Linked DNA regions of Streptomyces venezuelae. The protein of the gene in region 1 interacts with the protein of each later gene in a pairwise test. Links are inferred from orthologs where the notes say so. Each region holds a gene or a part of one and is shown in the gene's direction. Other genes may lie near its edges.

The links.
Region 2: the proteins of tsaE (region 1) and rlmB interact in binary tests that used the Escherichia coli proteins (3 or more experiments, as listed by UniProt). The link is inferred for Streptomyces venezuelae from one-to-one orthologs.

The regions. Positions count from the first base shown.
Region 1 is NZ_CP029189.1:4,490,435-4,496,040, forward strand. The notes cover bases 876-3,874. They hold tsaE (tRNA (adenosine(37)-N6)-threonylcarbamoyltransferase complex ATPase subunit type 1 TsaE), read left to right. Parts: upstream 876-2,091; coding sequence 2,092-2,658; downstream 2,659-3,874. Other genes in these bases: alr (alanine racemase), read left to right, coding at 876-937; DEJ51_RS20050 (alpha/beta fold hydrolase), read left to right, coding at 882-2,141; DEJ51_RS20060 (hypothetical protein), read left to right, coding at 2,774-2,959; DEJ51_RS20065 (hypothetical protein), read right to left, coding at 3,027-3,578; tsaB (tRNA (adenosine(37)-N6)-threonylcarbamoyltransferase complex dimerization subunit type 1 TsaB), read left to right, coding at 3,698-3,874. Also shown: more of alr, read left to right, coding at 1-875; more of tsaB, read left to right, coding at 3,875-4,360; rimI (ribosomal protein S18-alanine N-acetyltransferase), read left to right, coding at 4,390-4,869; tRNA (adenosine(37)-N6)-threonylcarbamoyltransferase complex transferase subunit TsaD, read left to right, coding at 4,862-5,606. UniProt on the Escherichia coli protein: Required for the formation of a threonylcarbamoyl group on adenosine at position 37 (t(6)A37) in tRNAs that read codons beginning with adenine.
Region 2 is NZ_CP029189.1:3,415,493-3,421,094, reverse strand. What follows is about bases 870-3,864. They hold rlmB (23S rRNA (guanosine(2251)-2'-O)-methyltransferase RlmB), read left to right. Parts: upstream 870-1,878; coding sequence 1,879-2,850; downstream 2,851-3,864. Other genes in these bases: DEJ51_RS14880 (DoxX family protein), read left to right, coding at 3,031-3,864; cysS (cysteine--tRNA ligase), read left to right, coding at 870-1,783. Also shown: ispF (2-C-methyl-D-erythritol 2,4-cyclodiphosphate synthase), read left to right, coding at 1-282; more of cysS, read left to right, coding at 377-869; more of DEJ51_RS14880, read left to right, coding at 3,865-4,560; DEJ51_RS14875 (NDP-sugar synthase), read right to left, coding at 4,711-5,478; DEJ51_RS14870 (hypothetical protein), read right to left, coding at 5,507-5,602. UniProt on the Escherichia coli protein: Specifically methylates the ribose of guanosine 2251 in 23S rRNA.

The DNA.
Region 1 (5,606 bases):
CGAGGCCCTCGCGCTCCGCGCCGCCGGGATCCGGGGGCGGCTGATGTGCTGGCTCTGGACCCCGGGCGGGCCCTGGCGGGAGGCCGTCGAGGCCGACATCGACGTCGCCGTCAGCGGAATGTGGGCCCTCGACGAGGTGCGCGAGGCCGCCCGCGCGGCGGGCCGCACCGCCCGCGTCCAGCTCAAGGCCGACACCGGCCTCGGCCGCAACGGCTGCCAGCCCGCCGACTGGGAGGCACTGGTCGGAGCGGCCGTCGCCGCCCAGGCCGAGGGGACCGTCCAGGTCACCGGTGTCTGGTCGCACTTCGCCTGCGCCGACGAGCCCGGGCACCCCTCGATCCAGCGCCAGCTGGCCGCGTTCCGCGACATGCTCGCGTACGCCGAGAAGGAGGGCGTCGAGCCCGAGGTCCGGCACATCGCCAACTCGCCGGCCACCCTCACGCTGCCCGAGTCCCACTTCGACCTGGTGCGCTGCGGACTGGCCGTCTACGGGGTCTCGCCCGCCCCCGAGCTCGGCACCCCGGCCGAGCTGGGCCTGCGGCCCGCGATGGCCCTGAAGGCCTCCCTCGCGCTGGTCAAGACGGTTCCCGCCGGGCACGGGGTGAGCTACGGCCACCACTACGTCACCGACGCCGAGACGACTCTCGCGCTGGTGCCGGCCGGCTACGCCGACGGCATCCCCCGGCAGGCGTCCGGCCTCGGCCCGGTGCTCGTCGGCGGCAAGGTCCGCCAGGTCGCCGGGCGCATCGCGATGGACCAGTTCGTGGTCGACTTGGGGGAGGACCACGCCCGCGCCGGTGACGAGGCCGTCATCTTCGGGGACGCGGAGCGCGGTGAACCGACCGCCGAGGACTGGGCACGAGCGGCACACACGATCGCGTATGAGATCGTCACCCGTATCGGTGCACGAGTGCCCCGGGTGTACCTGGGCGGCTGAGCGGAGTGAGGGCGGCGGCGTGAGCGAGAACTGGCGCAAGGCCGGCTGGGCCGGCGCCGCCATCGGCGTGATAGCCGCAGGAGCGGCGGCCGGTGTCGCGGTCGAGAGGATCACCGTCGGCCGCGGCATGCGGAGGAAGGCACGCCTCGCCCTCGACGCGGCCGGGGACTACGGGTCCCTGCGCGGCACCGAGGGGATCTGCCGGGCCGAGGACGCCACCGAGCTCTACTACGAGGTCGACGAGCTCCCCGAGGACGGCAAGCGGCGGCGCCTGCGGCGCAAGGCCGAACCCCAGGCCACCGTCGTCTTCTGCCACGGCTACTGCCTCGGCCAGGACTCCTGGCACTTCCAGCGCGCCGCCCTGCGCGGAGTGGTCCGCGCGGTCTACTGGGACCAGCGCAGCCACGGCCGCAGCGCCCGCGGCCTCGGCCACGCGGACGGCGAGCCGGTGAGCATCGACCAGCTCGGCCGGGACCTGAAGGCCGTCATCGACGCGACCGCCCCCGAGGGGCCGCTGATCCTGGTGGGTCACTCGATGGGCGGAATGACCATCATGGGATTCGCCGAGCAGTACCCCGAGCTCGTCCGCGACCGCGTCGTCGGCGTCGCCCTGGTCGGCACCTCCAGCGGCCGCCTCGACGAGGTGACCTACGGGCTCCCCGCCGCCGGCATGGGAGCGGTGCGCCGGCTCCTGCCGGGCGTGCTCAAGGCGCTCGGCTCCCAGGTGGAGCTGGTCGAGAAGGGCCGCCGGGCCACCGCCGACCTCTTCGCCGGGATGATCAAGATGTACTCGTTCGGCTCCCGGGACGTGGATCCCGGCGTCGCGCGGTTCGCCGAGCGGCTGATCGAGGCCACGCCCATCGACGTGGTCGCCGAGTTCTACCCGGCCTTCCAGACCCACGACAAGACCTCCGCCCTCCAGCTGTTCGCGGACCTGCCGGTCACGGTCATCGCCGGGGACAAGGACATGATCACCCCGCCCGCGCACAGCGTCGCCATCAAGGAGGCGCTGCCCGGCGCCGACCTCGTGGTCCTGGAGTCCACCGGGCACCTCATGATGCTGGAACGCCCGGAGACCGTGACGCGGCTGCTCACCGAGCTGCTGGCGCGCACCGGGGCGGTGGCCGTCCCCGCAGCGACTAACGTTGGCGGGCATGGAAGAAGTACCGCTGGAAGCACAGCGCAGCCAGGCGCCGGCACCTGAGGCCGCAGCCGGCGCGGAGACCCGGATCACGATCGACTCCCCGGACGCGATGCAGGAACTGGGCCGCAGGATCGCCGCCCTGCTGCGCCCCGGCGACCTCGTCCTGCTGACCGGCGAGCTGGGCGCGGGCAAGACCACGCTCACCCGGGGCCTCGGCGAGGGCCTGGGCGTGCGCGGGGCCGTGACCTCGCCGACCTTCGTGATCGCCCGGGTGCACCCCTCGCTGACCGGGGGACCGGCGCTGGTGCACGTGGACGCGTACCGCCTGGGCGGCGGGCTGGACGAGATGGAGGACCTGGACCTCGACGTCTCGCTGCCCGAGTCCGTGGTCGTCGTGGAGTGGGGCGACGGCAAGGTCGAGGAGCTCTCCGACGACCGGCTGCACGTGGTGATCGCCCGGGCGGTCGGCCACGAGGAGGTCCTGGACGACGTACGGGAGGTCCTGGTGCGCGGAGTCGGGGCGCGCTGGAGCGCCGGGGCCGGGCTGGACACCCTGGCCGGTGTCCTCTCCGAGTAAACGTACCGACAACTCGTCGGCAAGATATTGCGCTGTCGGCGGCCCTCGTGGTGACATGGTACCGAGAGTTTCTTAGGTATGCCTAAGTACGGTGTCCCGGGTCCAGGAGGCAGCCATGTCGGCACCAGCAGGAGCACATCGCGAACCCCGCCCGTCCACCGTCTCCATGTGGACGCTCCTCGCCGCCGGCGTGGCCGCCACCGCCGTCTCGACGCCCCCCGCACGGGAGTACGCCACGGACCAGGGCCGGCCGGCCGACACGGCACGCGAAGAGGCCGCTCCGGAATCCGAAGCGGCCTAGCTCTCTGACCGGGAGCGGTGCGGGGACGGAGCGGCCTCACCCGGTCGGGTGAAGCGAGGGCGATCCGTCAGGGAACGACGACGACCTTCGCGGCGATCGTCGCGAACGCCCACATGGCGTCGCCGTCGGCACGGGTCATGCGGATGCCGCCGGTCTTCTTGTTCGGGTCGGGCTCCGGCAGCGCGCCGTCCGTGCGGGCGCTGAAACCGACCGCCACACCCTCCGCGCTGGCGAACCGCACCACGTGCTCGATCGGCACGCCGTCCGAGCCGGTGACCGAACCCGAGCGCGACCCGACCGTGTAGGTGCCCGGCTTCGGGTGCACCGTGCTCGGCATCACCGTGAACGTCTTCGGCGGCTGCGCGGGGTCGCCGACCAGCCACACCCGCTTCTGGCCCACCGAGTACACGACGCGCACGCCGGTACCGGAACCCTCGGGCACGGCCGCCGGCTTCGCCGGGTCCTGCTTGGCGGCCGCGCTCGCGGCGGGGGCCGGCTCCTGCGCGGCGGCCTTCGGGGGACGCGCGGGCGCCGTGGCGGAAGCCTGGTAGCCGAGGAAGCCCACGACGGCCACCGCCGCGGCGGTGAGCCCGGCCACGATTCCCGAACTGCGTGCCACCTTGCTCCACCTCTCCGCGCCGACCGATACCACGTCCGGTACCCCGTCGAAAGGTAGCAGCCGCCCTGCTCCGAGACCGGCCGCAAGGGGTGCGGCCGCCGGAGTCGTAGGCTGTTCGCGTGCTCTTGCTCGCCGTAGATACCGCCACGCCCGCCGTCACCGTCGCCCTGCACGACGGTGAGTCCGTCGTCGCCGAGTCGAACCAGGTCGACGCCCGCCGCCACGGGGAGCTCCTGCTGCCCTCCGTGGACAAGGTCCTCGCCGAGGCCGGGGTCACGCTCGAAGCCGTCACCGGCGTCGTCGTCGGTGTCGGTCCCGGCCCCTACACCGGGCTGCGCGTCGGCCTCGTCACCGCCTCCACCTTCGCCGCAGTGCTGGGCGTACCCGTGCACGGCCTGTGCACGCTCGACGGCCTCGCGTACGCCGCCGGGACCGCCGGCGTCGAGGGCCCCTTCACCGTCGCCACCGACGCACGGCGCAAGGAGGTCTACTGGGCCCGGTACGAGGACCCGCGCACGCGCGTCGGCGAGCCCGCCGTGGACCGCCCGGCCGACATCGCCCAGCAGGTCGCGGGCCTGCCCGCGGTCGGCCAGGGCGCCCTCCTGTACCCCGAGGTGTTCACGGACGCCCGGAACCCCGAGCACCAGTCGGCCGCCGCGCTCGCCTCACTGGCAGCCGAACGACTGGCCGCCGGCCTGGAGTTCCTGCCTCCGACCCCGCTCTACCTGCGCCGGCCCGACGCCCAGGTACCCAAGAACTACAAGGTGGTCACCCCGCAGTGACCCCGGCGACCCCCCACACCCTGCGCGAGATGCGCTGGTGGGACATCGGACCCGTACTGGAACTGGAGCACGAGCTGTTCCCCGAGGACGCCTGGTCCGCCGGGATGTTCTGGTCCGAGCTCGCCCACGCCCGCGGCCCGCAGGCCACGCGCCACTACGTCGTCGCCGAGGACGCGGCCGGCCGGCTGGTGGGCTACGCGGGACTGGCCGCCGCCGGCGACCTGGCCGACGTACAGACCATCGCGGCCGCCCGCGACCAGTGGGGGACCGGGCTCGGCGCCCGGCTCCTGACCGACCTGCTGCGCGCCGCCACCGCGTTCGAATGCGCCGAGGTGCTCCTGGAGGTACGAGTGGACAACACCCGCGCCCAGAAGCTCTACGAGCGCTTCGGCTTCGAGCCCCTCGGCTTCCGGCGCGGCTACTACCAGCCCGGCAACGTCGACGCGCTCGTCATGCGACTGACCGACCCCGCACAAGCACGAACTGAGAGCAGTGAGAGCAATGGCTGACGAACCGCTCGTCCTCGGCATCGAGACCTCTTGCGACGAGACCGGCGTCGGCGTCGTCCGCGGCACCACCCTGCTCGCGGACGCGATCGCGTCGAGCGTCGACGAGCACGCCCGCTTCGGCGGCGTCGTGCCCGAGGTGGCCTCGCGGGCCCACCTGGAGGCGATGGTCCCCACGATCGAACGCGCGCTGAAGGAGGCCGGGGTCAGCGCCCGTGACCTCGACGGCATCGCGGTCACGGCCGGACCGGGTCTCGCGGGCGCGCTGCTCGTCGGCGTCTCGGCGGCCAAGGCCTACGCCTACGCGCTCGGCAAGCCCCTGTACGGCGTGAACCACCTGGCCTCCCACATCTGCGTGGACCAGCTGGAGCACGGGCCGCTGCCGGAGCCGACGATGGCGCTGCTGGTGTCCGGCGGGCACTCCTCGCTGCTGCTGGCCCCGGACATCACCTCCGACGTACGGCCGCTCGGCGCGACCATCGACGACGCGGCGGGCGAGGCCTTCGACAAGATCGCGCGCGTGCTCCAGCTGGGCTTCCCCGGAGGCCCGGTCATCGACCGCCTCGCACGCGAGGGCGACCCGAAGGCGATCAACTTCCCGCGCGGGCTGACGGGGCCGCGGGACGCCGCGTACGACTTCTCCTTCTCCGGGCTCAAGACGGCCGTCGCCCGCTGGATCGAGGCGAAGCGGAACGCGGGCGAGGACGTACCGGTGCGCGACGTGGCGGCGTCCTTCCAGG
Region 2 (5,602 bases), 1.1 Mb from region 1 along the record:
CGCCCCGAGTGGTCGGGCGCCGCCGGTGTCACCCTTCTGGCGGAGGCGGCCCGTATCGTCCGCGCCGAGGGCTTCGAGATCGGCAACATCGCCATCCAGGTGATCGGCGTACGCCCGAAGATCGGCAAGCGGCGCGAAGAAGCGCAGAAGGCGCTCGCGGCCGCCGCCGGCGCCCCCGTCTCGGTGTCCGGCACCACCACCGACGGGCTGGGTCTCACCGGCCGCGCCGAAGGGCTCGCCGCGATCGCCACGGCCCTCGTGTACCGGACGAACCGGGCCTGATCCCTCGTAGCGGCCGTACATCTTCGGCAACAAAGGTGCCCCGGGTCCCGAAAGGGTCGCGGGGCACTGCTACAGGGCCACTACCCTGGATGCCGTGACTATTCGCCTGTACGACACCAGCGCCCGGCAGATCCGCGACTTCACCCCGCTCACCGCGGGCTGTGTCTCGATCTACCTGTGTGGCGCCACGGTGCAGGCCGCCCCGCACATCGGGCACATCCGGTCGGGCCTCAACTTCGACATGATGCGCCGCTGGTTCGAGTACCGGGGCTACGAGGTCACCTTCATCCGCAACGTCACGGACATCGACGACAAGATCATCACGAAGGCCGCCGAGCAGGGCCGTCCGTGGTGGTCCATCGGCTACGAGAACGAGCGCGCCTTCAACGACGGCTACACCGCTCTCGGCTGCCTCCCGCCCACCTACGAGCCGCGTGCCACCGGTCACGTCACCGAGATGGTCGAGATGATGCGCGGCCTCATCGAGCGCGGCCACGCCTACGAGTCCGAGGGCAACGTCTACTTCGACGTGAAGTCCTTCCCCGGCTACCTCTCGCTGTCCCGCCAGGAGCTCGACAACATCCGCCAGCCGGAGAGCACCGGCGAGACCGGCAAGCGCGACCCGCGCGACTTCGCCATGTGGAAGTCCGTCAAGCCCGGCGAGCCCTCCTGGGAGACCCCCTGGGGCCGCGGCCGTCCCGGCTGGCACCTGGAGTGCTCGGCCATGGCGCACAAGTACCTCGGCGAGGCCTTCGACATCCACGGCGGCGGACTCGACCTGATCTTCCCGCACCACGAGAACGAGATCGCCCAGGCCAAGGCCTTCGGTGACGAGTTCGCGAACTACTGGGTGCACAACGCCTGGGTCACGATGGCCGGCGAGAAGATGTCCAAGTCGCTGGGCAACTCCGTGCTCGTCTCGGAGATGGTCAAGCAGTGGCGTCCGATCGTCCTGCGCTACTACCTCGGCACCCCGCACTACCGGTCGATGATCGAGTACAGCGAGGAGGCCCTGCGCGAGGCCGAGTCGGCCTTCGCCCGGATCGAGGGCTTCTACCAGCGCGTCATCGAGAAGGCCGGCGGCCCCGTCGAGCCGGCGGCCGAGGTGCCGCCCGCCTTCGCCGAGGCCATGGACGACGACCTGGGTGTCCCGCAGGCCCTCGCGATCGTCCACACCACCGTCCGTCAGGGCAACAGCGCGCTCGCCGCCGACGACAAGGACGCGGCCATCGCGCGCCTGTCCGAGGTGCGGGCCATGCTGGGCGTCCTCGGCCTGGACCCGCTCGACGCCCACTGGGACGGCGGGAACGGTTCCGACCGCGGCGAGGAGCTCCACGGCGCCGTGGACACCCTCGTCCGACTCGTCCTGGACCAGCGCGAGTCCGCCCGGGCCCGTAAGGACTGGGCGACCGCCGACGCGATCCGCGACCAGCTCCAGCAGTCCGGGCTGGTCATCGAGGACAGCCCCACGGGTCCGCGCTGGACGCTCGGCCCCCGCTGAGCCCGGGCAGCTGAGCTTGGTGTGCTGCCCGGAGCTCCGGGCGGCACACTCTTCATACGTACATACCGCAGCACCAACGAAAACAGGTAGAAGTCATGGCCGGGAACAGCCAGCGCAGGAACCGCCGCACGTCCAACAAGAAGGGCGCGACGGTCGGCAGCGGTGGCCAGCGGCGCAAGGGCCTGGAAGGCAAGGGCCCCACGCCCAAGGCCGAGGACCGCAAGAAGCACAAGGCCAACCGCATCGCCAACGCGATGGCCCGCCAGGCCGCCAAGCGCCGTCCGGCGCCGCGCCGCGGCGGCCCCAAGGGCACCAGCGAGATGGTCGTCGGCCGCAACCCGGTCTTCGAGGCGCTGCGCGACGGCGTCCCCGCCACCACCCTCTACGTCCAGCAGTTCATCGACAATGACGAGCGCGTCCGCGAGGCCCTCCAGCTCGCCGCCGAGCGCGGCAACATCAACCTGATGGAAGCCCCGCGCCCCGAGCTCGACCGCCTGACCAACGGGCTCAACCACCAGGGCCTGGTCCTGCAGGTCCCGCCGTACGAGTACGCGCACCCGGAGGACCTCACCGCCGCCGCCTACGACAACGGCGACGAGCCGCTGATCGTGGCCCTCGACGGTGTCACCGACCCGCGCAACCTCGGCGCGATCGTGCGTTCCGTCTCCGCCTTCGGCGGCCACGGCGTGGTCATCCCCGAGCGCCGTGCCGCCGGTATGACCGCCGGCGCCTGGAAGACCTCGGCCGGCACCGCCGCCCGCACCCCGGTCTCGCGCGTCACCAACCTGACCCGCGCCCTCCAGGACTACAAGAAGGCCGGCATCACCATCGTCGGCCTCGCGGCCGAGGGCACGCACACGGTCAACGACCTGGACGAGCTGGCCGGCCCGGTCGTGATCGTCGTCGGCTCCGAGGGCAAGGGCCTCGGCCGTCTCGTCGGCGAGAACTGCGACTACCTCGTCCGCATTCCGATGCCGGGCGGTGCCGAGTCCCTCAACGCCGGTGTCGCCGCCGGCGTGGTCCTCTACGAGGCGGCCCGCCGCCGCGCCGACCGCGGCCGGGTCTGATCCCCCGGGCGAGGGATCCGCACGCGGCGGATCCCTCGCGCAACTGATCCACTTGGCTCACGGGAGATGACCCGTGAGCGTGTCACCCCACCCGATTCGGGCGGGGTGGCTTGATCTTGACGGGTCTCGGACACATCACTGGCGTCAAGGCAGTGTCCTAAACACTGATCACTCGGTTAGATGAGTGTGGACACCAGAACGTCAGGGTTCGACGACCAGCCCGCGCTGAGCATGGTCAAGGTGCCGTGCGACCCCGCACAGGTCATCGTCAACCACGCCAGCTTCCGCGTGCGGCTCGCACCGAGCCCGAGCGCGCGTTCCAAGCCCGCGAAGGCCCCCGGCCGCGCACCCGTTCTGGGTGGCGCCGTGGTGGCGGCCGCCGGGGCCACCCGCCGCCGGGCCCCCGTGGTCTGGAGCGGCAAGTCCGACGCCGGCGACGCCGCCGCCATGGGCGGACTGCTCCAGGCCGTCCGCGAGGCCGGCCGCGGACACGACGAGTACGACGGCGGCACCACCCAGGTCATCCCCCGCGTGGACCTGGCCCACGACCTCGCCGAGGACACCCTCGCCACGCCCACCGTCATCGGGCAGCGCAGCTACGGGGACCCCGCCGAGACCCGCCCCCTGGCCGCCGTGCGCGACCTGCACCACCAGCAGGAGCCGCCAGGCTCCGGTCCCGGGGCCGACTCCCGCCGGACCGGATCCGACAGCCGCGGCCAGGCCTCCTACTACCCCGGCCGCCGGATGAACCTCGGCGTCGTGCTGCTCCCGCTGCGCGTCTTCCTCGGCTTCATCTCCATCTACGCCGGCATGGGCAAGCTCTGCGACCCCGTCTACTTCGACGGCGGCGAACGCGGCTCCATGGTCACCTGGCTGCACACGCTGAACCCCTGGGCCCTCGCCGAGCCGCTGCGCGACTTCGCCCTCGCCCACCCGGTCGGCGCGGGCCTGAGCGTGGCCTTCCTCCAGGTCGTCGTCGGTGTGCTCACCGTCTTCGGCCTGTGGCAGCGGTTCGCGGCCTGCTTCGGGGCCCTGCTGTCCGCCGCACTGCTGATGACGGTGAGCTGGAAGACCGTCCCGGCCTACGACGCGCCCGACATCATCTACCTCGCCGCCTGGTCCCCGCTGATCATCGCCGGCGCCCCGGTCTACTCCCTCGACGGACGCCTCGCCGGCGAGGCCTGGCGGACCCTCGGCCCGCGCTCCGAGATCTGGCGGCTGCGGCGGCGCGTGCTGCGCCGCGGGGCCGTCATGGCCGCCGTCGTGTGCGGGCTCACCCTGCTCGTCGGTTCGCTCCTCGGCGGCGCCGTCCGCTCCTCCACCGTCGTCACCGTCCCCGGGCCGGGCGAGGCCCCCAGCAACTACCTGCCGGGCCGTCCGCTGCCGCAGCAGGCGCCGGCCGGGCGGCAGCCCGGGCAGCAGCAGCCCACGAAGCCGCCGGCCAAGGCGGCCTCGCCCTCGGCCAGTGCGACCGAGCCCGCCACCAAGTCGGGGAAGACCGCGTCCGGCAGCCCCTCCAAGGGAACCTCGGGGACCCGCTCCGAGTCGCCCGCCGCGACGCGCGGCACCACCGGCAAGCAGCAGACCCCGCGCAGCACCCCCCGCCAGTCCTCCTCGCCGAGGCAGCCGTCCTCCTCCGCGGGGAGCAGCACGGGCGGCGGGGCTCCCGCCCCCAAGCAGCCGGGCCTGATCGGCGGGCTCATCGGCTGACATCCGCGGACCTCCGTCGGCACTCGTCGACACCCGCACGGGAAAACCGGGGCCCGGCACGCACGAGCGTGCCGGGCCCCGGTGCGTGTGCCGGGCGCGCGGGGCCGCGTACGTACGACGCGCCGGGCGCCGGCCGGCCCGTGCGGGGCCTCAGGCGCCCTGCTGCGCCGCCAACTCCCGTGCCGCCTCGGTGAGGTCCTTCGCGGTGTCGATCGCCCGCCAGTAGGCCCCCTGGGGCAGCGGGAAGCCGGCGAGGCGCCGCTCACGGGCCAGGCGCGGGAACGTCGTTCGCTCGTGGTCGCCCAAGTCCGGCAGCAGCGCGGTGAATTCGGGGCTGAAGACGTACACGCCCGCGTTGACCGGATAGGGCGACGGCGGGGCCTCGATGAAGTCCAGGACCTGCCCGAACTCGTTGGTCTCCACGACCCCCCAGGGGATCCGCGGCCGCGCCAGCGCGAGGGTGGCCACCGCGTCGCGCTCGGCGTGGAAGGCGGCCATCTCGCGCAGCGAGAACCGGGTCCAGATGTCGCCGTTGGTCGCGTACCAGGACCCGTCGGGATGCGGGAGGTGCCGGGCGGCGTACTTGAGACCGCCGCCGCGGCCCAGGGGCTCCGTCTCGACGACCGTGGTCACGCGCAGCGGCAACCGGGCCCCGGCGAGCCACTCCTGGAGCACCTCGGCCAGGTGCCCGCAGGAGACCACGGCGTCCGTGACCCCCTCGGAGGCCAGCCAGGCCAGCTGGTGCCCGATGATCGGCACCCCCGTGCCCGGGATCTCGACCATCGGCTTCGGGCGGTCGTCCGTGTACGGACGCAGCCGCGAACCCTGGCCGCCCGCCAGGACGACGGCCTGGGTGGGGGCGGCGGGGAACGCGGCTGCGGAGGGAGCGGGCGGAGCGGATCGGTGGTCGTCGGTCATGACGGCCAGCGTAGGGACGTGACGGGCGTCAGCCCATGGAGGCGACCCCGGAGGCGTACGAGGTGTCGCAGACGGGCCGGGAGTAGGACTGGGCCTTCGTCGGGCCGTACGCGTCCACGGCGGC